3 regions of the Paenibacillus jiangxiensis genome follow, and region 2 is predicted to be linked to each of the others. Evidence: riboswitches for the same ligand, from Rfam matches in the RefSeq annotation. Region 2 holds a riboswitch; each other region holds the start of a gene.

Region 1 (6,250 bases), on a different contig from region 2:
TGTTCTAGCGGATTATGCTGCTGCTTATACCGGTTCGGTGACTGTGCTTTCTGCACCGCATAAAGGCCGCTCCGTAAGTCTGCTTCCCACCGTACTTATGATTCTTATTCCGGTGGAGCGGTTGAAGACCCGATTGGGAGAAATCCTCACGGAATTTGATCGGGCAGGGCGTGAGCAGCTGCCGGCGGGCATTCACTTTATTTCAGGCCCGAGCCGATCCTCGGATATCGAGAATGACCTGACAATCGGCGTACATGGGCCGGGGATTGTCTATGCTTTGATCATCGGGGGCTCGTGATCAATAGCCGTAAATAAAAGAGTAACGTCTATCGACGTACATTCAATAAAGACAGCCGCGTTTAGCAGAAGTTTTTATTGTGATATTTAGGAAGCTTATTCAGAGAAGTTTAAGCCTTAAGCGGAACCCACTCTCGCTTAAGGCTTTTAACAGTTTCGATTATTTCCCAGGAAAAGCAGCAGAGCTTCTTGCTTCCCGTCTGAGTTTAGGCCGCTTTGGTTTGGGTAGGGGACCGAAGAAAATGGAGGCATAAGGAAGATAGCGTCCGGCCATGGATACCACGAACCAGGCAAGGGTCAGCGCCAGTATGAAGCCGCCTGCATACCAGAGATGGAGCAGCCAGGCCGTGCCGGTTTGCGGCGAGAAATGACGGTACAGCAGCAGAACGAGTGGGTGCAGCAAATACACGCCGAATGAAACCGAGCCCAGCTGCGCCAGCCCGCGCCCAAGGGCGAAACGCCCCTGATGGTATACCACGGAGGCGATTTGCAGCAGTACAAGTACGCTTAGCGAAGCGTAAATGTTGTACAGCAGCTCGTAAAGAAGCGAATTGTACAAAACACCGTTCAGACCGTCTCATACCAGATGTACACATGGGCCAGCCCTACCGCCAACCATAGAGTCCAGAGGAGGCCCCAGACAGCGATTCGTGTTCCTGAAGCATGTTCTTTGCGCACAATGAGCCATTGTTTGATTTTCGGATAGTAGATGCCGAGCGCAGAGCCGAGCATGTAATATGCCATGTAAGAAAGTACCCAGCTGCCGCGGTTCTCCACCTGAAAGTAATACTTGTTGGCGATCACAAAAGCCCACTGCAGCACAAAGCCAATCACAACCGTCCAGCTGCGCAATCTGCGAAACCTTTTGAACAGCCACAGGAACAGCGGGAACAGCAGATAAAACTGCGCATTTATAAATACAAAGTACAGATGGGTGTAGGCCTTGCCGGTAACAAGCTTGGTGAAGAAGGAGCGGATCAGTTCTCCCGCATCCATGCCGGGGCCTCCAGCGGATGCCTGCAGCAGGCCGAAATAAATCAAAGAAAAAACGAAATACGGCACCAGGATATACAACAGCCTTTGCTTATAAAAATGCTTGATCAAACTGCTGCTGAGCGGCCGGTCCAAATAGTTGTAAAAAAGCACAAATGCGCTAAGCGCAATAAACGTGGATGTTCCGAATTTCAGGAAGATGTTCAGAAAGTTATAGAAGAAATAATAGTGAGATCCAGTCAATTGCAGTGTGGCAGACGACGTAGAATGGACTATAATGACTCCCATAATCGCAAATGCCCTGACAACCTGCAGCTCAGGGACTTTTTCTTTCTTAGCAGTGCTCATACACGAATCATGTCCTTTCGGTTTCTAAGTGCCATTTCATTAAAACGCATTTTTCTGAAATGTAAGAAAGAATTTACTGGAAATTTGCTGAAAGGTTCTTTGTAGACCTAGATGGATATGCAACCGAAAATAAAGGCCGAAGACTTGACAACCAGTAGTTGAAAATTGGATTGACCATAAGTAAGGATACAAAATGTATTTAACGATATCGTATTCTATTTGTTTTGTAGGGAGGAGATGAGCAAAGCTGTACAACAGTCAGTTCAGTGAGTCCGTATAAATGCTCGTCATTCTGTCCCGGGTCCGTTATAATGGAAGCATCTCGCAGGTGCCCCGGCCGTAAGGCAGGGGTTAAAAGGGAATAGGGTGAAAATCCCTAGCGGTCGCGCCGCTGTAACCGGGGAGCCTCCTTCCATACATGTCACTCAGCATTACTGGGGAAGACGGAAGACAGGCGCCGATCCGGGAGCCAGAAGACCTGCCTGCAGGTTCGCATCAGCCCTTCGCGGTTAAGGAACGGTGTACATAATATGGAGATCGGGACCCGTATGTGGTCTGCGGTCTGTTCTCTTATGTACTCTTGCCCTCTGCCTTTTGCGGTCTGAGGGCTTTTTTGGGTCAACATGAAGCCGGACACGGAGAGGCTTATGCGAGATCACGGTGCATGGGAGAGGATATGAATGGAGCAAGTGGCAACGAAAAGAAGAGTGCTCGGCCAGGTTATGATCTGCAACGGCTGCTGCTGTGGTCGGACAGAGAAGGGAAAACCGGGCATCCCGCTCGACAGGCTGAAGAGCAGATGGAAGGAAGAGAAGCTGCTTAAGAGCATCCAGCTGACGGTAACCGGCTGTCTTGGTCCTTGCGATATTGCCAATGTCGTATCGATTCAGACGCCGGATGGTCCGGTGTGGTTCGGTGGTATTAAAGAGGAAGACCTTTATGATGAATTACTGGAATGGGCGATCGCCTCGCGGGATCAGGACAAGCTGCTGGAGCTGCCGGCCAATCTTCTGCCTTACCGGTTCGAGCGTTTTCAGTAAAGTAACAAAATATGAACAACACAAACCTGCCGCTTTAAGGTGGGTTTGTTGTGTTGGCTGGGACACGGTTTCAGCTTCGGGCATGATATCTTCTTTTTTATATATTTAATGAATGAAACGAGCCATAACTTGACAGCGTAAATAGGGAAGGGAATGACGGTACAACTAAAGCCGGATCAAAATCCTCTGTTTTAACCGAAACTTAGGTTTAAAGCGGGAAGTTTGTCGTAATGAACATACTCTTAATAAGAGAGGAGAAGTACTGTTGGAATCCATTTGGCTGGAGTATGCATGGGCATTACTGATTCTTATTGCATTGGAGGGTTTGCTATCGGCGGATAATGCCCTGGTGCTGGCGGTTATCGCAAAGCATTTACCGGAGGACCAGAAGAAGAAAGCCATCAATTATGGGATCATTATGGCTTTTGTTTTTCGCTTTGTCGCACTGTTTGCGATATCGTTTATTGCCAACGTCTGGCAAATACAGGCGATCGGGGCTGCTTATCTGCTATACCTGGGGTTAAAGCACATCATCAAAGCACGTTTCGGCAAGAAAAACGAGAATATTCGCGAGGACGTAAAGAAAGATGCGGCAGGAAAAGGCTTTTGGCCAACCGTAGGAAAAATTGCTATTGCGGATCTCGCCTTTGCGATTGATTCCATTCTTGCTGCAGTGGCTCTGGCACTGGGGCTTCCCGATTCACCGCTTGGGGATTTCGGTGGTATGGACGGCGGACAATTCATCGTTGTATTGCTTGGCGGAATCGCCGGGCTCGTCCTGATCAAATTCGCGGCCACATGGTTTGTAAAACTGCTCGCTCAACGGCCAGCACTGGAGACCACGGCTTATGCAATTGTGGCATGGGTCGGTGTCAAACTCGCCGTGATTACTCTGGCTCATGAAGATATTGGTGTGTTGGATCATCATTTCCCGCATAGTACAGGCTGGACCCTTGTCTTTTATGGTGTCTTGGTTGCGATAGCACTTCTCGGATGGTTTGCGCCATCGAATAAAAAACAGTCACAGACAGATCTGCCATAGATTCAACCTTTCGGTAAAGCGTTTGGCAGAATAAATTGCCCCTGTTATAATGAGTTCACATCCGTGCTGGTTCAGCGCGGATTTTTTTTGCAGCAAAGCTTCTTGCCATGCGACGAAATCACCTTGGATTTGGGCAAATTTCACGCGGTTTAGATCATCTGTTTTTCCCGGCTTCTGCATTAAAATTAGATCAAGCTAAAGAACGACGCCATGCTTGTAAAGCCACAAAAGAAATGGGCTAACATAGCAGCGGCGCCCACTTGATCTAACCGGGAGGACAGGTTATGACAAAGAAAAATATCCGCTGGATTTCGACTTCACAGCAGCATAGATGGATGGAGAAAGAGGCCTCTGAAGCCCCGGGCGTGTCCACCAATCTGGAGCTGACCGGGGAACTGTTTCAGGAAGTGGACGGTTTCGGAGGATGCTTCAACGAACTGGGATACGTGGCATTGCAGCATTTAAGTGATGAAGACCGCAGACAGGTCTTTCACTCGCTGTTCCATCCGGAGGGAGAGCACCGGTTCAGCATCTGCAGGCTGCCCATCGGTGCAAGTGATTACGCACTGGAATGGTACAGCCATAACGAAACGGACGGCGACCTGACGATGGAGCATTTCTCCATTGAACGGGATCGTAAATATCTCATTCCATATATTAAAGAAGCGATGCAATTCAATCCGGACCTGAAGCTTTTTGCCTCTCCATGGAGCCCGCCGACGTGGATGAAATCTCCCAGAGCCTATAATTACGGAACACTCCGCTGGGAAAAGGATATTTTGCAAGCATATGCGCTCTATTTTGTGAAATTTGTGCAGGCTTATCAGGAAGAAGGCATTACCATCCACCAGATTCATGTGCAAAATGAGGTCATTGCAGACCAGAAGTTTCCGTCCTGTGTCTGGACTGGCGAGCAATTAAAGGAGTTTATCCGCGATTATCTGGGCCCTGCTTTTGCAGAGCATGGGCTGAACACGGAAATATGGCTGGGTACGATCAATGCTCCCGATCCGTGGGAAGAGCTGATCAAGAAAAGAACGACCGACTTTGATGACTATGCCTTCACGGTGCTGAGTGATCTTGAAGCCTACAGATATATTACCGGCGTGGGCTACCAATGGGCAGGAAAACATGCCATCCAGCGTACGGTGCAGAGCTATCCGGAGCTTCGGTACATGCAGACCGAGAATGAATGCGGGGACGGAAATAATTCCTGGGATTATGCCAAATACGTGTTTAACCTGTTTCAGCATTATTTTAATAACGGAGTGAATGCCTACATCTACTGGAACATGGTGCTTGAACCCAAAGGGCGCAGCACATGGGGATGGGAGCAGAATTCCATGCTCACGGTTGATCCTGCCACTGCTGCAATAACAGAAAATCCCGAATATTATGTAATGAAGCATTACTCCCATTTTGTCTCCCCGGGCTCAAAAAAGATAGGCCTCAAAGGACCTTGGTCGGGCAAAGCTTCCGCATTCCTCCTGCCGGACGGGCGCAAAGCCGTGGTGATTATGAACCCGTTCAAAGACAAGCGTGTTCTTGGTCTGTCAGACGGTAACAGCGTGTTCCAAATCGAAATGGAGCCTGAGTCATTTAATACGATCCTATTGGAATAAGCACTACATGGTGTATCTGGCATTAAGCTGCAGCAGCCCTATATGGAGGAGATCCGCGTTAAGCGGTTCTCCTTTTGTGATTTGACTCCCTTTTTCCAATGCGGAATAATTAGAATAACGTTACGGGCAAATGGACAATGGACCGTACAAATTCAGCTTGCGCGGGGAGAGATGACATGTACCAGTACATAGACGAAGCATATAGTGAGGTTGATTTTAGCAACAAGGAATTAAGAGAAGGAGAGCTCATCCGCTGCACCTTTATCCGCTGCCGCTTCAGGGGCGCGTCCCTTGAGGAAATTACAACAGAGGGCTGCCGTTTTGAGGAATGTGATTTCAGCGGCGCGCAGTTGAATGCATCCATTCATACGGAATCGGCCTTTGTGAACTGCAAGTTCATGGAAGCGAATTTGTTCGTCGCCAAGTTTGAACAGTGTAAAATGACGGGCTCGGACTTTGTAAAAGCCAACCTGGATGGTGTCACGTTCGTGGCGGGAGACTGGTCTTACGCGAATTTTCGGGGAGCGCAGCTGGCCAAACAGGATTTGCGCGGATTACGACTGGAAGAAGCGGATCTGTATGGAGCCAATCTCGAAAAGGCCGACTTGCGCAAGGCTGATCTGACCCGGGCACAGATGGCGCAAGCCAAGCTGCAGGGGGCCGATCTGCGTGGGGCCATAATGGAGGCCATCGATTTCCGCTCCATGGATGTGAAAGGAGCGCGAATGGATATGCATCAGGCGGTGGCCTTTTTGCGTTCCTATGGGGCCAAAGTGGATTAAGATGTATCTTCAAAAACTGCATATAATTTTGGAGATAAAAGGAAAAACGGCTGATTTCAATCGAACAGCCGTTTTTTTTGTTTGCCGGAAATCTTACAAAACTGAACCTACAATTTACACTCCCCT
Region 2 (6,250 bases):
CTTGACGATGCGGCCAATTACATTCCTGCGCGGCTGACGGCGGTGCTGCTTGTCAGTGCGGCGTGGCTGAAGAGGCAGGAGCCGCTTCGCAGCTGGCGGACGGTACGGCGTGATGCACGGCTGCATCCGAGCCCGAACAGCGGTTTCCCGGAATCAGCGGTCGCGGGCGCGCTTGGCGTCAGACTGGGCGGGTACAATGTATACCATGGGGTACGCTCCTTTAGGGCCTATATGGGGGATCCAATCCGACCGCTGGAAGCGGAGGATATCAGGCGGACAACCGCGCTGATGTTCCTCTCTTCCTGGCTGTTCGTCCTGCTGTGCGTGGCAGCCGGAGGAATAAGGTGGATCGTGATTTTGTCGCAATGACAAGTCCGATTCTGTGGGGAGGTATGGAAAATGAGCAGCAATGCGCTCCTTGAACTGAATTTAATTCTGGTCCGGCATGGGACAACGCAGTGGAACCGTGAGAAGCGTTATGTGGGACATGCCGATCCGGGGCTGCTCCCGGAGGCGAAGGGTGAGCTGAGGCCGCTTGGGCAGCGGCTGCACGGGATGTGTTTTGCCAGAGTGTACTGCAGTGACCTCCGCCGCTGTATAGAGACACTGAGGCTGGCTGCGCCGCAGCTTGCGGCTGAAGCTGTCCCGGACGTCAGGCTGCGTGAGCTGGATTTCGGGGAATGGGATGGCGAAACTTACGAATCACTTAAAGATATGCAGCTGTACAGGTCCTGGCTGGATGATCCGCGCCGTGTCACTCCGCCCGGAGGTGAGAGTCTGGAGCATTTTGAGGACAGACTGACCGGCTTTCTAAACTCTCTGCGGGAGAAGGTTCTGCCGGGGGAAGAGAGTGATGCGGAAGGAATTCCTGCCGTACTGGCTGTCACCCATGGCGGCGTGATCCGTCAGCTGGCTGCGCTGACCGTGCCCGGTCTGGACTTCTGGTCCATTCAGCTGCCGCCCGCCGGCATGGCCGGGCTGCGTCTAAGATATGAGGATGGGCGCATTACGGGAAGCTGGCTGAGAAACATCTCATTTCCCTAACCCCGGCATTGCCTGCCTAACCCTGAATTGGGCCGCCAAATTCCGGCCTGGCCTGAATCGTTCACAAATTTGTAAAGTCCATTCCGGCGGGTTTTCCTTGATTTGACGGCAGACTTGCTGGTTGTTCGGGTTGTACAGCCGTCTTTTTTCACCTATAATCACTTTGAAAATGATTAAAGTTAACAGCAGACCAGGTCAGAGCGGCGGTGGATACCTGCGAATTACGCCGTTCTGTTAAAAGGGAAGCCGGTGCAATTCCGGCACGGTCCCGCCACTGTGAAACGGGTATGGACGGCGATACGCCACTGCCGCGGCTGAAGCCGCGGCGGGAAGGCGCCGGCCTTGAGCAATTCCCGTAAGTCAGGAGACCTGCCCGGTCCGCTTAGACCGTCGCTCCTTCGAGGAAAGGATGGCGGGTTCGCGGCTATGAATCCGTGGGCACGGCACATGCCTGCCGTGGATATCGGCTGGCGCAGAGCCCGGTCCTCTCATGAGGGCCGGGCTCTCTTTTGCACAGCCGGAATATACAGAAGAAAAGGGGAGTAACACTGTGACCAGATCAATAAAGAATTGGATGCCCGTGCTGCTGGCACTGATGCTGACTGTGGCGCTTGCTGCATGCGGGAATCAAGGGGCAGGCAACGAGGCTGCAGGAGACAGCGGCGCTTCGCCGCAGCAGACGGCACCGGCGGAAGAGGCGGGTGCTACGGTTTATCCGTTGACCGTCAAGGATGCGACCGGACAGGAGTTTACTTTTGAGAAAGCTCCGGAGAAGGTGATTTCCGTATCCCCGGCCGAGACGGAGGCGCTGTTCGCTCTTGGATTGGACAAGGAAATCGTCGGTGTATCGGATTATGACGATTACCCGGCAACGGCCAAATCCAAACCGAAAATGGGTGGCATTACAAAGCCGAATGAAGAGGCCATTATCGCTGCCCAGCCTGACATTGTTTTTACAGGCATATCGATGAGTGAAGAGGCCGTCAACAAGCTGCGCGAGCTGGGCATTACCATCTTCAAGACCGATCCGAAGACGGTAGAGGACGTCATGAATAACATCACCCTGTATGGCAAAATTATGGACCGCCAGAAAGAAGCAAAGTCAATTACCGATAAAATGAAGGCCGATATCGCCGAGGTGCAGGAAGGTGTTAAAAATATCGGCGAGGACCAAAGATTGCGGGTTTATGTTGAATTTTCGCCAGGCTGGACGGTTGGCAAGGGTGAATTTATGGACGAGCTGATTAGTCTGGCAGGAGGAGAGAACATCGCTTCCGACACGGAAGGCTGGAACCAGATCAGCGAAGAGAAGGTCATCGCGGCTAATCCGGATGTCATCCTGTACAGCAAAAGTGTGGTGGATGAGAATGGCCGGACCCTGGAGCAGATCATCAAAGGACGTGACGGCTGGAGCCACATCAATGCAATTCGCAACAACCGCGTGTTCGGTCTGGACGACAACCTGCTCAGCCGCCCGGGGCCGCGTGTGACGGAAGGGCTCAAGGAAGTGGCCAAAGCCATCTATCCAGAAATTTTTAAATGAACCGCAAGCTTACCGCTTACGGGCTGGCCGGATTCGTTCTGCTGATCCTGACCGTACTGATCTGCCTGGGCATCGGCTCAGTACGGCTGCCTGTCCAGCAGATCGCGGGCATTCTGATGCACCGCCTGCCGTGGGCCGGGGCATATATAACGCCGTTCTGGGACGCTCCTACCGAGCAAATTATTGTTAACGTGCGCCTGCCGCGCGTTCTGCTCGGCATGCTGACTGGTGCGGCGCTTGCGCTTGCGGGCGCAGCCTTCCAGGGGGTGCTGCGCAACCCGCTAGCTGATCCCTTTACTCTTGGGGTATCGTCGGGCGCGTCGGTCGGAGCGGCATTTTTGATTTACTGGGGACTCCAGTATTCATTTTTCGGCCTCTGGACCCTGCCGCTGGTGGCTTTCACTACAGGAATCCTTACTTTATATGTTGTGATCCTGCTGGCAGGGGAAAACGGAAAAATTCCCACCCAAAGCCTGATCCTTTCAGGTGTGGTCATGCAGTCCTTTCTGGGAGCGGTAGTCTCTTTGCTGACCGCCATGTCCAAGGAGACCGTCAATGAAATCCTGTATTGGACGATGGGCAGTCTCAGCCTGAAGGGCTGGGCGTATCCGGGCATTATTCTTCCTTACGTCATGCTCGGGCTGGTGTTCCTGTGCAGCAAAGCCCGTGTATTGAACATGCTGGCGTTAGGAGAAAGGCAGGCCGCATATATGGGCGTAAATGTGGACAGGACGAAGCTGTGGGTGCTGATAGCGGCGACTTTTCTGACGGCGGCGTCGGTATCTGTCTGCGGGGTGATCGGCTTTGTGGGGCTCGTTGTGCCGCATATGATCCGCCTGCTGACCGGACCGGACTACCGGCTGATCATTCCGCTGTCCGCGCTGGGAGGCGCCATCTTCATGGTATGGGCGGACACGGCCGCACGCACGCTGCTGGCACCGACGGAAATTCCGCTCGGGGTCGTTACGGCATTTGTGGGAGCTCCGTTCTTCGCTTACCTGCTGCAGCGCAATAAGAAACAGCGGAAAGGAGAGCTGTCGTGATGGGCACCCAATTCAGGGCAGCCAACGTGTCGGGGGTGCATAAAACCTTTGGCCGGGTGCAGGCGTTATCCGATATCAATTGGGGCGTTACCGCCGGAGAGTGGTGGGGGATCGTCGGCCCGAACGGGAGCGGCAAATCAACCCTGATCCGGCTGCTGTCCGGGGTGGACAGGCCTGATGCTGGAATCGTTCACATTCAAGGCCGGGACGCGGCTGCCTACGGACGCAAGGAGCTTTCGCGCATTGTCGCCGTGCTGCAGCAGGAAGGAGTGCCTCCGGTCGGGTATTCGGTCAGGGATGTCGTGGAAATGGGCAGATATCCTCATCTGGATTGGGCCGGCAGGGATGCTGACACAGATATCGTTGAACGCGTGCTGGATCAGCTTGGGCTTGCGCCCTTAGCCGAACGGAGGCTGGACGAGCTGAGCGGGGGTCAGCGGCAGCGGGTGGCGCTCGCCAAAGTGATGGCCCAGGACCCGCAGATTCTGCTGCTGGATGAGCCTACGACATACCTCGATCTTCATTATCAGCTCCAGTTCATGGAACTGCTGGCCGAGTGGCGGGCGAAAGCGGACATTACCATCATTGCCGTCCTGCATGATCTGAATCTGGCGGCTCAATTTTGCGATTCTTTGCTTGTGCTGAAAAACGGCCGTATCGAGGGAGCGGGAACGGCTGGGGAAATGCTCACGGAGGACAATATCCGCCGCTGGTTCGGAGTGGACAGCCATGTCATGCCCCACCCCGACAGCGCGGTTCCGCAGCTGATGCTGAAAAGAAGGGAATACGGACACTGGGACGGTCCTGTTCTTAAATACATTAAGGTTAGGAAGTGTAAGGATGAATGAAGCTCTGGAGCGGCTTGTCCAACGTATTGCATCGCCTGATGAGGAAGCCAAGCGGCTGGCCGCGGCGCATTTGGATCAATTGACGAAGCCGCCGGGCAGCCTTGGGAAGCTGGAAAGCCTGGTTATTCGGGCAGCAGGCATCACCGGTCAGCCGAAGCCTGATTTGGCACGGAAGGCCGTGGTAGTGATGGCTGCGGACCACGGGGTATGTGAGGAAGGCGTCAGCGCTTATCCTGCCGAGGTGACCCCCCAAATGCTGCTGAATATGCTGGCAGGTGGCGCAGCCGTTAATGTGTTCGCCCGGCAGGCGGGGGCGGAAGTGATCTGTGTCGATATGGGCGTAAATGCGGACATCAGTCATCCGGCCTTGCTGAACCGTAAGTTTAGAAAAGGCACCGCCAACATGGCCAAGGGTCTGGCCATGACACGTGAAGAGGCGGAGCAGGCGATTCTGACGGGAGCGGCCGTGGCCGAAGAAGCTTGCGCACGGGGAGTACAGCTATTTGTCACCGGCGAGCTGGGCATCGGGAATACGACGGCCAGCGCGGCTGTGGCCAGCGCATTTATCGGACTGGAGCCTTCGTTTCTGACAGGACGGGGTACAGGAGTGGACAATGAGGGCCTGAGCCGCAAAACGGCTGCAATCCAGCAGGCGCTGGCCGTCAATCATCCTGACAGAGAAGACGCCGTCGACGTGCTGGCGAAGGTGGGCGGATTGGAGATCGCGGGCATGGCGGGCCTTATTCTCGGCGCCGCAGCCCGTCGCTGTCCCGTCGTCCTGGACGGGTTCATTTCCGGCGCGGCAGCGCTGGCGGCCAGCCGCCTGTGCCCGGCCAGCCTGGATTATATGCTGGCATCGCATGTCTCTGATGAGAAAGGGCATGCCTTGCTGCTGGAGGTGCTCGGTTTGGAGCCGATGCTCCGGCTGGACATGCGGCTCGGCGAGGGCACAGGCGGCGTTCTGGCCCTGCCCCTGATTGATTCGGCCTGTGCGGTAATGCGCGAGATGGCGACATTTTCCAGCGCGGGCGTTTCCGATGGAACGGGAGTGCCGAGCACATGAAGTCGCTGATTACAGGCGGGGCGCGCAGCGGCAAAAGCGGCTTTGCCGAGCGGCTCTGCATGTCACGCGCCGACACGGCCGTGTACGTGGCAACGGCGCAGGCCTTCGACAATGAGATGAAGGAGCGGATCGCTCTTCACCGCAGCCAGCGTGCAGCCGCCGCCTATCCCTGGCAGACGCTGGAGGAGCCGCTGGATCTTCCCGGCCTGCTGGACAGGCTTGGAGGCAGCGGCTCGCCGCCTGCGGTGCTGGTGGACTGCCTTACTTTATGGCTGTCCAATGTCCTGCTCGCCGCCGGGGACGAAGGGGAGGCTTCTGCACGTGAAGCGGTCGAACGCCTGACTGAGGCGGCGGCGTCCTATCCCGGCGAGTTGATTCTCGTGACCAACGAGGTTGGCAGCGGCATCGTGCCCGAGTATCCCTTAGGGCGGCTGTATCGTGATCTGAGCGGGATCATGAATCAGCGGATTGCAGGTGTATGCGGAGAAGTATTTCTCGTTACCGCAGGTATCGCCGTTGAATTAAAGCGGCTGGAGTATCGGCTGTGAAGCGGGGGCTTGAGGCAGCGGCAGCGGCGTTCCAATTCCTGTCACGCTTCCCGGTTAAATCCGGAGGCGACTTCTCACCTGAACTGCTGCAGCGAAGCACCGTCTATTACCCGCTTGTTGGTCTCGCCATTGCCGCCGTAGTTTGGCCGGCAGCTTATCTG
Region 3 (6,250 bases), on a different contig from region 2:
CTGGGCTGCACGCTGCTGCTCATGATACTGCTGCTATTGCAGCAGACCGTGCTCGGCCCGCCCATTACTGCCCGTCTGTCCTTTCCGTCCTATGAAATTGCCCGGCAGATGCAAATTACGGATTTCCTGGACAGGTTCGATTTGCTGATTGGGGGAATGACACTCCCTACAATCATCATCAAAGTGGGCTTTGACCTGTATGTGCTGTGCAGTGCTTCAAGGCGTCTGCTGCCCTCCGTGAAGGGGGAGCTTACGGTTCTGCCGGTAGGAATTCTGGGTTTCGTGTGCACCTTCTGGTTTTTTGAGAATTTGCCGCAGGTTTTTGCTTTCAGCAAAGAATGGGCAGTGCTCGTACTGTTCTTCTATGTTTTGCTGCCGGTAGTGCTCCTTTTTATGCTGCATCCGAAGAAAGAAGGCCGAGCGGAAGGGGGGGCACAGCCGCAGCCTGGACAGTCATAGTCAAGCATCAACTCCCATGAGCAATTTACAGTTGCCTTTTTTGCGCCGGACTGTATACTTGTACCAAAACGTACCGAGCAGCAAGGGAGGAGCTTTATGGCATTGCGTATGGCAGGCAAGACCGTAGCGTTGGCAGGGCCGCGTAAATCTGAGGAAATGAAGTTATTGGTGGAGAAAATGGGGGGAACGGCGCTGCTGCGCCCGGCACAGGGGACCGTGCTCCTGGACGATGCCGAGCTCCGCGCAGGCATAGAATCATGGCTGAGCTCCCCTCCGGAATGGACCCTGCTGACGACAGGCATGGGGCTGGAGGCCCTGTATCAAATGGCTGAAGAAATGGAGGTTGCCGAGCGGTTGCACGAGCTGCTGGCATCATCACGTATTGCGGCGCGCGGTTACAAAACCGTGAATGCGCTCAAGAAACGCGGATTGACGCCGGTGGTACGCGACGATGACGGCAGCACAGCCGGGCTGATCCGTTCCTTTGCGCCCTATAACCTGAAAGGCAAAAAGGTGATTCTGCAGCTGCACGGCGATCCCGCCCCGCGTCTGGTCGGCTGGCTGCAGGAGCAGGGGGCCGATGTCCGGCAGCTGCTGCCTTACAAGCATGTGCCGCCGAAAACGGAGGATCTGGAAGACCTGATCAATGATATTACCCAGCGGAGGGTGGATGCCGTGGCGTTTACCAGCGGACCGCAAATCCGTTTTCTGGCCGAATATGCACGCAGCCGCGGCGTTATGGAAGACGTTCTCGCTGCATTCCGGAGTGACATCATTGCCGTTTCCGTCGGAAAAGTGACGGCACAAGCGATGCTGGAAGAAGGAATAGAACGCATTGTCATGCCGACCGAGGAGCGCATGGGCAGCATGATGGTGGAACTGGGGCGCTACTTCGAATCCGGGGGAATGGCGAACGGATACGGACTGGACAGGGCTGCGGCGGCAGACAAAGAACAATAACTGGAGGACCTCCCGAAAAGGCAACCCGGATACATCAGCATCCCGGTTTGCCTTTTTTGTCTTGCTTGCCAGGGCCACTTCCACATGAGCGGCAGCTGCTGACTCCTCAAGAACCTGTGGTATTCTTCTTTCCAATAACCGTAAGTTCTTAGTATGATACAACGAGACAGGTAGATTTCAGACAACAAAATGCCCTGAATATACAGAAAGAGGTGCTGAATGGTGAAGTCGATTTGTGTGTTTGCAGGCTCCAACGACGGGAAGGCTCCGGAATACAGGGAACAAGCTGCCCGGCTTGGAGAGCATATCGCCCGCTGCGGGCTGCGCCTGATCTATGGAGGCTCCAGCTTCGGACTGATGGGTACGGCCGCCAATGCCGCGCTAGCAAGCGGGGGACTGGTAACGGGCATCATGCCTACGCCGCTGTTCCGGCGGGAAATCGTGCACGAGGGGCTGACGGAGTTTATTGAAGTCAGAGACATGCATGAGCGCAAGGCGACGATGCATCGGTTGGCTGACGGCTTCATTGCGCTGCCGGGAGGGATCGGCACCTTTGAGGAATTATTCGAGGTGCTGTGCTGGGCTCAGATCGGCCTGCACAGCAAGCCTGTCGGACTTTTAAATGTAAACGGCTATTACAACCCGCTGATGGAATTAATCCGGCACAGCGTACAGGAGGGTTTTGCGGGCCGGACGCATCTGGATCTGATCATGCTTGAGGAGGATGCCGAAGCGCTGGTCAAGAGAATGTGTTCCTCTGGAGGGCTGTCCCTTCAGCAGACCGGAGATGCGGAAACGGTCTAATGTGGCTGGAATGACGAGTCGTGCTCCGTTTTTCATGCTTGCGCTTTCTGCAAAGGCAGGGTTATGATGGATTCACAATGGAATAAGCGACCAGGCAGGGTGCCTTTGCCGAGGGGCAAAGGGTAACAGGGAATCGGGTGCAAATCCCGAGCGGTCCCGCCACTGTATTGGGGAGGCTCTTCTTCAACATGTCACTCGAACCAGACCCGGGGAAGACGAAGAAGGCTGATGATCCAAAGCCAGGAGACCTACCCTGCCTGTATGCACCGTAATCCTTCGCGGAAAGGAGTGGTGTACGAAAATCAGTGGACGAGCCTATCGTGGTGGCTCCCTATATTCCGGAACGCTTTTCACCCGGGGAAGGAAAGAAGGTTAGACCCTTTCATCTCCCTGTTGACCGGGATACGGGCAAGCTATGCGTAACGGAGCCTTGTTTAAGGCTGCCCGGCTAACTTTAACTGAATTACGTACATACAGCCCCATCCTGAGCGGATGGGGCTTTTTTGAGCTTGTAAATATGAACGGGCGGATTTTTTCTTCCCTTCTTTGCGCTCGGTGTCCGCTGTGTAACCCGCTTGACGAAAGAGGCCCCTGAACTGAAGCTGATGCTCGGGCCTTTGCTCATGAACGTGATTGGCTCTATTGCTGCTGTTCGGGCTGCGGGAAGGCGGGCCTGGTCCGCGCAATAAGGAACAGTTCAAGATCATATCTGGCGAGTCATCTTGTGAATGGAGGAGGAGTTATATGAATAAGCTTGGCAAGCTGTTGGTGATCGGCTTCGGACCTGGGGATATGGAGCATATTACGAAGCGCGCGCTGGACGCGCTCGCCGAGAGCGAAGTCATTATCGGGTACAACACCTATGTGGATCTGATCCGCCCGCTGCTGAGCGGGCAGGAGATCGTCCGCACGGGGATGACGGAGGAAGTGAGCCGCGCTCAGGAGGCGGTGCGGCAGGCGGAGGCCGGTCGCAAGGTGGCGGTAATCTCCAGCGGAGATGCGGGCGTATACGGCATGGCGGGATTGATCTACGAGGTATTGATGGAGAAAGGCTGGCGGCGCAGCGACGGGGTCGAGGTTGAGGTCGTCCCGGGCATATCTGCCATCCAATCCTGCGCTTCGCTGCTGGGGGCGCCTGTTATGCATGATGCATGCACGATCAGCCTCAGCGATCATTTGACCCCGTGGGAGACAATCATCCGGCGCGTTGAAGCGGCTGCGTCCGCGGATTTCGTGATTGCGCTGTACAATCCGCGCAGCGGCCGCCGCACGCGGCAGATCGTGGAGACGCAGGCAGTTCTGCTGCGCTACCGTGATCCCAAGACACCGGTCGGACTTGTCAAAAGCGCTTACCGGGACCGCCAGCAGGTCATCGTCACCACACTGGAGGATATGCTGAATCATGACATCGGCATGCTGACGACCGTCATTATCGGCAATTCGTCGACGATGGTCTACGACGGTCTGATCGTCACGCCGCGCGGTTACCAGCGCAAGTACACGCTGGGCGCGGCGGAGCAGCCGCTCAAGCCGCACGAGCGGCTGCGGCCGGAAGCCGAGCCGTGGTCGCTCGGCGCGGCGGGGAATGGCGGCGGTGAATTGGCCGCCGCCCCTGTGGCAGCACGGCAAAGCACAGCCGTGCTGGAGAGGCCGGAGCAGCCGCGCGGGACAGCGGCTGCTGCACCCGGCCCGGCCGAGCTGGCCGCGGAGGCGCTCGGCCGTCTGGCCGCCGGCGGGCGGCTGCCGGAGGCAGCAGCCGTCCGCTGGAGCGGCCAGGCGCCGCCGGTGCCCGCGGCGGCGACAGGAACAGCGCCCAAGCCGGCGCTGTTCGAGATCGGTGTTGCCCCGGGGGTGGGCAACAAGAAATTCAGCGCCCGTCAGATAGCGCTGCTCGCCGAGGCCGCAGGTGATGAGGGTGAACTGGAGTATACGACAGATCACCAGATTATCCTGCGTGTCCCGTGCGCCGACCCCGACGAGCTGGTCACGCGCCTGCGCGAGGCGAAGCTGATCATTATGCCGGTCGGCGATGTGATCAAGGTGAAGGCCTGCGACTTCTGCAATATGGAGAAGGACGATGCCGTACCGGTGGCCGAGCGGCTGCAAGCTGTTATTGGCGGCCTGTCCGCGCCAAAGGAAACGAGCATCGCGGTGAACGGTTGTGCGATGGCTTGCTACGGCGCCGTGCTTGAGGACATCGGCATCGTGTACCGCAAAGGCGGATACGACCTGTTCCTTGGCGGCAAAAAGTTCGGACGGAACGCACATCCGGCACAGCCTGTCGCGGAGGGCATTCCCGCCGATCAAATTGCGGACATCGTAGAGGGTGTCGTGGCAGAGTTCAAGGAAAAAGGGCACCCGAACGAGCGCTTTCACAAGTTTTTCAAGCGAGTGGGCGTTGTAGGCGGGTTCCGTCATGAGGATGCCCCTGCTGCTGTCGAGGTCAATCCGGTTTGCGGCGATTAAGGCTATAAAAGTATAGATTGGTCCCAACCGTTTCGGTTACGGTCAGGGATAGCATTGGTTTCAAGCTTTGGCAATACGAAGGGAGAGAGTGCAATGAATTCAATACTGCTGGTCGGACATGGAAGCCGGGACCCGGAGGGGAACCAGGAGCTGCTGGAGTTCGCGAAAACGGTTGCCTCCAAGTCGCCGGATACGCTGGTAGAGACCTGCTTTCTGGAGCTGACGGGGCCGACGATTGCCGAAGGCATCGCAGCCTGCGCGGCGCAGGGGGCAAGCCGGGTCGTGATCGTTCCGATTATTTTATTTGCGGCTGGTCACGCCAAGATCGACATTCCGATGGCAATTGATCGGGCGAAGGCCAAATACCCCGAAATTGAGTTTGTGTACGGACGTCCTATCGGGGTGCACGAAAAAATCATAGAAATTTTGCAGAGCAGGCTGGCAGAGGCGCAGCCTGTGGCTGCGGCGGCGGGAATGGCCCGAGGGCCGGCTCTGGCGGACGAAGCGACGGATCAGGATACGGCGGTGCTTGTGCTGGGCCGCGGCAGCAGCGATCCGGACGCGAACAGCGATTTCTTCAAGATGACCCGTATGCTGTGGGAAAAGCTGCCCTACACCTGGGTGGAGAGCTGCTTCATCGGTGTAACGCAGCCGTCCTATCCGGAGGGGATTGAGCGCTGTCTGCGTCTTGGTGCCAAAAAAATTATCGTACTTCCTTATTTTCTGTTTACAGGCGTGCTGATCAAAAAAATTAACGATATGACCCTGGAATTTGCCGAGGCTCATCCGGAGGTGCAGGTGGAAATCGGCGGTTACTTCGGCTTCCATCCGCGGCTGGTGGAGCTGGTGCTGGAGCGCGTGCAGGAGGGATTGCACGGGCGGGCGTTCGCCAACTGTGACAACTGCCAGTACCGATTGGCGGCACAGGAGCACCATCACCACCACCATGATCACGACCATGGGCACGATCACCATGACCATGACCATGACCATCATGACCATGACCATCATCACGACCACGACCACGATCATGACCACCATCACCATAGTGACCATCATAATAATCACCACCATGATCATGGGCACACACATACCGACGCGGATAAAAAGGTGAATGGCTTATGATCTTCATGCTGTGTGGAACAAGTGACGCGAGGGAGCTGGCGCTGCAAATCCAGGGCAGCGGCTACCGTGTGCTAACCTCCGTCGTGACGGAGAGCGCGGCTGCCAGCCTGCGCGCAGCCGGGCTGGAGGTTCGAACCGGACGTTTGACGGCTGCCGATATGACAGCACTGATCAAGGAAATGGGAGTGCGGGTGATCGTTGACGCCAGCCACCCTTTTGCCGAGGAGGCACATGCAAATGCCATGGAGGCCGCAAAGGAGTGCGGGCTTCCCTACATCCGATTCGAGCGTGCGGGACTTGTCTACGACGACCATCCGCTGCTGCATGTTGTTGCTTCCTACGAAGAGGCGGCTGACACCGCCCGTTCCTTGAAAGGCTCCATTATGCTCACGACCGGCAGCAAGACGCTGGAGATTTTCACCGAACGGCTGCTTGG

What was found. A riboswitch is a leader RNA that binds a small molecule or an ion and turns the genes downstream of it on or off. The one in region 2 is predicted to bind cobalamin.
Region 1: linked by a shared signal. The riboswitch ahead of ACI1P2_RS09845 ((2Fe-2S) ferredoxin domain-containing protein) and the one ahead of ACI1P2_RS02310 (ABC transporter substrate-binding protein) in region 2 are both predicted to bind cobalamin.
Region 3: linked by a shared signal. The riboswitch ahead of cobJ (precorrin-3B C(17)-methyltransferase) and the one ahead of ACI1P2_RS02310 (ABC transporter substrate-binding protein) in region 2 are both predicted to bind cobalamin.

The regions. Positions count from the first base shown of each region.
Region 1 is NZ_JBJURI010000008.1:9,087-15,336, forward strand. Features, by position in the region: gene ACI1P2_RS09830 (LutC/YkgG family protein) at 1-298, shown strand, start outside; gene ACI1P2_RS09835 (hypothetical protein) at 458-856, opposite strand; gene ACI1P2_RS09840 (acyltransferase) at 865-1,638, opposite strand; cobalamin riboswitch at 1,948-2,138, shown strand; gene ACI1P2_RS09845 ((2Fe-2S) ferredoxin domain-containing protein) at 2,319-2,678, shown strand; gene ACI1P2_RS09850 (TerC family protein) at 2,944-3,720, shown strand; gene ACI1P2_RS09855 (hypothetical protein) at 3,700-3,900, opposite strand; gene ACI1P2_RS09860 (glycoside hydrolase family 30 protein) at 4,056-5,342, shown strand; gene ACI1P2_RS09865 (pentapeptide repeat-containing protein) at 5,519-6,124, shown strand.
Region 2 is NZ_JBJURI010000002.1:101,012-107,261, forward strand. Features, by position in the region: gene cbiB (adenosylcobinamide-phosphate synthase CbiB) at 1-369, shown strand, start outside; gene ACI1P2_RS02305 (histidine phosphatase family protein) at 400-1,044, shown strand; cobalamin riboswitch at 1,220-1,435, shown strand; gene ACI1P2_RS02310 (ABC transporter substrate-binding protein) at 1,619-2,587, shown strand; gene ACI1P2_RS02315 (FecCD family ABC transporter permease) at 2,584-3,630, shown strand; gene ACI1P2_RS02320 (ABC transporter ATP-binding protein) at 3,630-4,478, shown strand; gene cobT (nicotinate-nucleotide--dimethylbenzimidazole phosphoribosyltransferase) at 4,471-5,541, shown strand; gene cobU (bifunctional adenosylcobinamide kinase/adenosylcobinamide-phosphate guanylyltransferase) at 5,538-6,089, shown strand; gene cobS (adenosylcobinamide-GDP ribazoletransferase) at 6,086-6,250, shown strand, end outside.
Region 3 is NZ_JBJURI010000033.1:19,231-25,480, reverse strand. Features, by position in the region: gene ACI1P2_RS25650 (GerAB/ArcD/ProY family transporter) at 1-459, shown strand, start outside; gene ACI1P2_RS25645 (uroporphyrinogen-III synthase) at 556-1,419, shown strand; gene ACI1P2_RS25640 (LOG family protein) at 1,642-2,223, shown strand; cobalamin riboswitch at 2,304-2,493, shown strand; gene cobJ (precorrin-3B C(17)-methyltransferase) at 2,968-4,689, shown strand; gene ACI1P2_RS25630 (sirohydrochlorin chelatase) at 4,783-5,814, shown strand; gene cobK (precorrin-6A reductase) at 5,811-6,250, shown strand, end outside.